One region of the Streptomyces sp. JK94 genome, then DNA from elsewhere that is predicted to be linked to it. Evidence: predicted binding sites of a transcription regulator. Region 1 holds the regulator's gene; the other holds the start of a gene.
The links. Region 1 encodes HspR, which represses chaperone genes until heat shock. Its sites were predicted from a motif close to TTGAGNNNNNNNNNCTCAA; they were not measured.
Positions count from the first base shown of each region.

Region 2: the regulator HspR is predicted to act here: its motif matches at 2,056-2,074, upstream of lon (endopeptidase La).

Region 1 is NZ_JBSICH010000007.1:404,416-407,817, reverse strand. It holds gene ACVV2G_RS08500 (helix-turn-helix transcriptional regulator) at 1-130, opposite strand, end outside; gene ACVV2G_RS08495 (substrate-binding domain-containing protein) at 280-1,389, opposite strand; gene ACVV2G_RS08490 (heat shock protein transcriptional repressor HspR) at 1,745-2,197, opposite strand; gene dnaJ (molecular chaperone DnaJ) at 2,203-3,396, opposite strand.
Region 2 is NZ_JBSICH010000004.1:123,613-127,014, reverse strand. It holds gene ACVV2G_RS04370 (sensor histidine kinase) at 1-377, opposite strand, end outside; gene ACVV2G_RS04365 (response regulator transcription factor) at 374-1,111, opposite strand; gene ACVV2G_RS04360 (spermine/spermidine synthase domain-containing protein) at 1,234-1,932, opposite strand; gene lon (endopeptidase La) at 2,097-3,402, shown strand, end outside.

The DNA.
Region 1 (3,402 bases):
GGCAGGGGACCGGCTCGGCGTCCCGGCGGGGCACCCGGCCGCGTCGTACGGCCCGGGAGTACACGCGGTCCCCGGCCGCGCACAGCCGGTCGGCACCGTGTGGATGCTCTTCCGCCCCGTGCCCGGCCATCGCCCGTCCCACCCCCGGTTTCGGCTCCTTCCGCAGCGCAACTATGCGCGGCCCGGACCGGGTCCGCAACACGGCTCGACACGGCACGACGGCCGGAAAGCGCCGGTTCTCCCGGGATGCCCGGGCCGTGCGTCGGGACCGTACCGGCCCTACTTCAGCCCCATCTCCGCGCAGGCGGCCTCGTACGCGGCCGTGCAGATGTCGGAGATCTCGAAGAAGCCGTCCGCGACGACGGTGCTCTCGATGTTGTCCCGCGTGAGGGCGACGACGGGCACCAGCTGGGCGGGGATGCCCTTGTGGGTGGGGCTGTCGACCTTGTCGCGGGCGAGCGCGTCGAACTGGATGTCCCGGCCCTGGACCCGTGCGAGGGCCATCTCGGCGGCGCTCTCCGCCTCCAGCGGGTAGGACTTGTACACGCTCATGTACTGGTCGCCGGTGACGATCCGCTGCACTCCCGCGAGTTCCGCGTCCTGGCCGGTGATGGGCGGCAGGTCCTCGAGGCCCGCGTCCTCCAGGGCCTTGATGACCCCGCCCGCCATGCCGTCGTTGGCGGCGTAGACGCCCGCGATGTTGTCCTTGCCGAGCTTGCCGATCGCCTCGGCCATGTTCGCCTCGGCCTCCTCCGGCTTCCAGTCCTTGGTGTCGTAGGACTCGGCGATCGTCACCTTGCCGTTCAGCTCGGCCAGCGCTCCGGCCTTGAACTGCTTGGCGTTCGGGTCGGTGGGCGAGCCGTTCATCATGACGATCGTGTCGGAGCCGCCCGCGTTGTCGCCGAGCGCCTCCACGAGGGAGCGGCCCTGGACCTCGCCGACCAGTTCGTTGTCGAAGGAGATGTACCCGTCGATCGGACCCTCGGCCAGCCGGTCGTAGGCGATGACCGGGATGCCCGCGTCCTTGGCCTTCCGCACGCTCTCCCCGGCGGCCTTCGCGTCGACCGCGTCCAGGACGATCACGTCGACCTGGTCGTCGATCATCTGCTGCATCTGGTCGGCCTGCTTCGACGCGCTCGCCTCGGCGTTCGCGTACTTGACGTGGCCCTGGTCGCGCGTGAGCTCGGCGACCTTCGCCTTGAAGTAGGGGTAGTCGAACTGCTCGTAGCGCGTGTTCGCCGTCTCCGGGAGCAGCAGTCCCACGGTGACGTCGTTGCCCTTGGTGGGGCTCGCCCCGTCGCCGCTCTCCGACGCGCCGAGCACGCCGCAGCCGGCGAGCACGAGGGACATGGCGGGGGCGGCCACGGATATGGCGATACGACGGCGCATGTGAGGGCTCACTTCAGGTGCGATTCGGTACGTGGGCACAGCAGTACGGCCCGTATGACTGAAAAGCCAACGCTTTCGCCACCACCGGCGTCAAGGGGAACCACTTAACGACATGGGAACAGTACGCTCCGCGAACTCGCGGACATGCCGCGGACGAAGTGCGGAGATCTGCCGTCGGCGTGTACACGGAGTGGACACGAGCCGGGCGCGGGCCGGGCACGGACCGCACGCGGACGTGTGCACGGCGCCGCCCCCGCACCGGCGGCGGGCGGTCGGCCCCCGGCCCGTACGGCGGCACACGCGAAGGGGCCCGGGAGTCCGCGCGCGAACTCCCGGGCCCCTCCACCGAGCGGGCTCAGTCCGACTGCTGCTGCCGCTTCGGACGCCACACCACCAGGGCACTGGTCTGCTGGACCTCCTGGTACGGGACCAGGTCGCGGCGGTAGGAGGCGTGCACCGCCGCCTCGCGCTGGCGCATCGCCGACGCCGCGCCCTCCAGGGCGTCCTGCAGCTCGGCCATGCGGGCCTGGAGCGCGGCGACCTGGTTCTCCAGTTCGATGATGCGCTTGATCCCGGCCAGGTTGATGCCTTCGTCCTGCGACAACTGCTGCACCTGGCGGAGCAGTTCGATGTCGCGGGCCGAGTAGCGCCGGCCGCGCCCGGCCGTGCGGTCGGGGGAGACCAGGCCGAGGCGGTCGTACTGGCGCAGGGTCTGCGGGTGCAGACCGGAAAGCTGGGCCGCCACCGAGATGACGTAGACCGGGGTGTCCTCGGTCAGTTCATACGGGTTGCGTCGACGACCGTCCATTCCCGTCAAGCTCCCTTCGCGGCCTGGAACAGCTCCGCCCGCGGATCCTCGTCCGCGGTCGCCTCGCGATACGCCTCGAGCGCGTCACGAGCCTTCCCCGACAGGTCCTTCGGAACACTCACCTCGACGGTGACCAGGAGGTCGCCCCGGGTGCCGTCCTTGCGGACCGCGCCCTTGCCCCGGGCGCGCATGGTGCGGCCGTTGGGCGTGCCCGCCGGCACCTTCAGGGTGACGGGCGGACCGCCGAGGGTCGGGACCCGGACCTCCCCGCCGAGGGCGGCCTCGGCGTACGTCACCGGGACGGTGACGGTGAGGTTGTCGCCCCTGCGGCCGAAGACGGAGTGGTCCTTGACGTGCACGACCACGTACAGGTCGCCCGCCGGCCCGCCCCGCTCGCCCGGTGTGCCCTTGCCGCGCAGCCGGATGCGCTGCCCGTCCGACACCCCGGCCGGGATGCGGACCTGCATGGTCCGGGAGGACTTGGCCCGCCCGGAGCCCTTGCAGACGTCGCAGGGGTCCTCCGCGATCAGGCCGCGGCCCTTGCAGTCGGGGCACGGGTCGGTCAGCGAGAAGCCGCCGCCCGAGCCGCGGGCGACCTGTCCGGTGCCGACGCAGGTCGGGCACACGCGCGGCGTGCCGTTCTTGTCGCCGGTGCCCGAACAGGCCTTGCAGGGTGCCTGCGAGGACATCCGCAGCGGGACCGTCGCCCCCTCGATGGCCTCGGTGAAGCTCAGGGTGACCTCGGACTCGACGTCCTGGCCGCGGCGCGGCTGGGTCCGCGTGCCGGTGCCGGGACCGCCGGCGCCGGTGCGGTTGAACAGGCCCCCGAAGACGTCCCCGATCCCCCCGCCGAAGCCGCCGGCACCCTGGGCCCCGCCCTGGGCCCCGCCTCCGAAGAGGTCGCCCAGGTCGAAGTTGAAGGTGCCGCCGCCCGCGCCCGGCCCCGGACGGAAACCGCCGTTGCCGAAGAGGGCGCGGGCCTCGTCGTACTCCTTGCGCTTCTTGGGGTCACCGAGGATGTCGTTGGCCTCGGAGATCTCCTTGAAGCGCTCCTCCGCCTTGACGTTCCCCTTGTTGGCGTCCGGGTGGTACTCGCGGGCGAGCTTCCGGTACGCCTTCTTGATCTCGGCCTCGGTGGCGTCCTTGGGGACGCCGAGGACCTTGTAGTAGTCCTTCTCGATGAAGTCCTTGGTGCTCATCCCCGA
Region 2 (3,402 bases), on a different contig from region 1:
TCCAGGTCGTCGGCCATGCGGTTGATGGTGACGGCCAGGTCGCCCAGCTCGTCGCGGCGGTTCTCGCGCACCCGGCGCGTGTAGTCGCCGTGCGAGATGGACCGGGCGACGGCGTTCATCTCGTCCAGCGGCGCGGTGAGCGAGTGCGCCACGAACTGCGTGATCAGCAGCGTGGCGATCATCGAGAAGACCGTGATGAAGCGCAGCTCCGTCTTGGTGTGCACCGCGATCACCGACAGACCCGTGGTGATCAGCACCGAGGTGACGACCAGCGCGCCCAGCTTGGTCTTGATCGAGAACGGGCGTACGCCGCCCCAGGGTTCCCCCGTGTTCCGGGGGCCGGAGCTCCTCCGCGCGGCCTCCCGTCCACGGCTCATGGCGCCGGCGTCTCCAGCGCGTAGCCCACGCCGTGCACCGTGCGGATGCGCTCGGCGCCGATCTTGCGGCGCAGCGCCTTGATGTGGCTGTCGACGGTGCGGGTGCCGGAGGCGTCCGCCCAGTCCCACACCTCGGCCAGCAGCTGCTCGCGGGAGAGCACCGCGCGCGGGGTGTTGGCGAGGCAGACCAGCAGGTCGAACTCGGTGGGGGTGAGGTGGACGTCCTCGCTGCGCACCCGCACCCGGCGCTGCGCGTGGTCGATCTCCAGTTCGCCGAGGCGCAGGATGCCGCTGCGCGGCGTGGAGGCGGCCACGACGGCCCGCTCCACCCGGCGCAGCAGCACGTGCACGCGCGCGGCCAGCTCGCGCATCGAGAAGGGCTTGGTCATGTAGTCGTCGGCGCCGACGCCGAGCCCGACGAGCATGTCCGTCTCGTCGTCGCGCGCGGTGAGCATCAGCACCGGCACCGGACGCTGGGCCTGCACACGACGGCAGACCTCCAGGCCGTCGAAGCCGGGCAGCATGATGTCGAGGATGAGCAGGTCGGGCTGCCACGCCTCGGCCGTGTCGACGGCGGCCGGGCCGTCACCCGCCGTTTGCACGAGGAACCCTTCGGCGCGCAGGCGGGTCGCGATGGCGTCCACGATCGTCTGGTCGTCCTCGACCACCAGCACCCGGCGCTGTGCGCCCTGGGTGGCCGCCGTGCCGTTGTGGGAGGTCTGTGTCTGCTCCATCGCCCGCCCCTGAGGTGTGCTTACCGGAATCAGTGGGGTGATTCCTCGTCTGCGCATGACTGCGATTGACGCTTGAATGACCGCGTCAGAGCAGCAGCGTACGGGGAGTCACGGCGCCTTTGCTATCCAGGCCCGATGCCGAGGTGGACGACGTCCGGAACGCCCCGGGCAACGGGGATCTCTTCGGTACGCACCTGCTGGAACCCGGCATTACGCAAGGTTTCTTCGAATTCCGGAGAGGGCTGCGCGGACCATACGGCGAGCACTCCGCCGGGCTTCACCACCCGTGCACACCCCGCCAGTCCGTCCCGTGAGTACAGTCCGCCGTTGCCCTCCGTGACCGTCCAGTCGGGGCCGTTGTCGATGTCGAGGCAGAGGGCGTCGTACGTGGCGGAAGTCTCATTGACGTAGGCGACCAGATCCGCTTCGACGACGTCCGTGCGCGGGTCGGCCAGCGCACCGGCGGACACCTCGGCCAGCGGTCCGTCCCGGTGCCAGTCGATGACGGCGCGTTCCCGCTCGACGACCGTGATGCGGCCCCAGCGGGGGTCGCCGGCCGCGTGTGCGAGCGAGAAGCCGACGCCGAGGCCGCCGAGGAGCAGGTGCGGCGCGGTCCGCCCGCCGGAGGCGGCGAGCGCGTCGGCCGCCGCGTCGACCAGGCGCCGCTCCGAGCGTCCGTCGGAGGTGTCCATCAGGAAGCAGCCGTTCGCGATGATCTGCAGCAGCGCCCCGTGCCGGCGCAGGACCACCTCGCCGTACGGGCCCTCGCGACGGTCCAGCACTTCGGGGGAGTCGGGGGAGTCGTGGGAAGTGAAGGGCATCGGCCCATCCTGGCAGGGGAATGCCGGGCGGTGCGGGCGCGCTGCCACGGAAGGGGCCACAGGGGGGTGTCTTGATCGCTCACAGCGAACATGCCCCGGGGAACAATCGGGGACTCCCTTTCATTGAGTCGATGTAACTCAACTTGACTGCCGAAGGGGAGATCATGGCTGCTGAGTCCGCCGCCACCACACCGCTCACCCTGCCCGTGCTGCCGCTCGACGACGAAGTGGTCCTGCCCGGCATGGTCGTCCCCCTGGACCTGAGCGACGCCGAGGTACGGGCCGCGGTGGAGGCCGCCCAGGCCGCCGCGCGGTCCGAGCCCGGCAAGCCCCGGGTCCTCCTCGTCCCGCGCGTCGACGGCACCTACGCGAGGACGGGCGTCCTCGGCACGGTCGAGCAGGTCGGCCGTCTCGCCGACGGCGACCCGGGCGCCCTGGTCCGCGGCCGGGGCCGGGTTCGCATCGGCGCCGGCACCACCGGGCCCGGCGCCGCGCTGTGGGTGGAGGGCACGCGCATCGACGAGACCGTGCCCGAGCCGCTGCCGGGCCAGGTCGCCGAGCTGGCGAAGGAGTACAAGGCCCTCGCCACCGCCTGGCTGCGCAAGCGCGGTGCCTGGCAGGTCGTGGACCGCGTCCAGGCCATCGACGACGTCTCCGCGCTCGCCGACAACTCCGGTTACTCGCCCTTCCTCACCACCGAGCAGAAGGTCGGGCTGCTGGAGACCACCGACCCGGTCGCCCGCCTGAAGCTCGCCACCCAGCAGCTGCGCGACCACCTCGCCGAGCAGGACGTCGCCGAGACCATCGCCAAGGACGTCCAGGAGGGCGTCGACAGGCAGCAGCGGGAGTTCCTGCTGCGCCGCCAGCTGGAGGCCGTGCGCAAGGAACTGCGGGAACTCAACGGCGACGGCGGTGACCCGGCCGAGGAGTCCGACGACTACCGCGCCCGCGTCGAGGCCGCCAACCTGCCCGGGAAGGTCCGGGAGGCCGCGCTCAAGGAGGTCGACAAGCTGGAGCGGTCCTCCGACCAGTCGCCGGAGGGCTCCTGGATCCGTACCTGGCTCGACACGGTCCTGGAGATGCCGTGGAACGAGCGGACCGAGGACGCCTACGACATCCAGGGCGCCCGGGCCGTCCTGGACGCCGAGCACGCGGGGCTGGAGGACGTCAAGGAGCGGATCACCGAGTACCTGGCGGTGCGCAAGCGGCGCGTCGACCGGGGCCTCGGGGTCGTCGGCGGGCGGCGCGGCGGTGCCGTCCTGGCCCTGGTGGGCCCGCCCGGCGTCGGCAAGACGAGCCTCGGCGAGTCCGTGGCGCACGCGATGGGCCGGAAGTTCGTCCGGGTCGCCCTCGGCGGCGTCCGCGACGAGGCCGAGATCCGCGGTCACCGGCGTACGTACGTCGGCGCGCTGCCCGGCCGGATCGTGCGCGCCGTCAAGGAGGCCGGGTCGATGAACCCGGTCGTGCTCC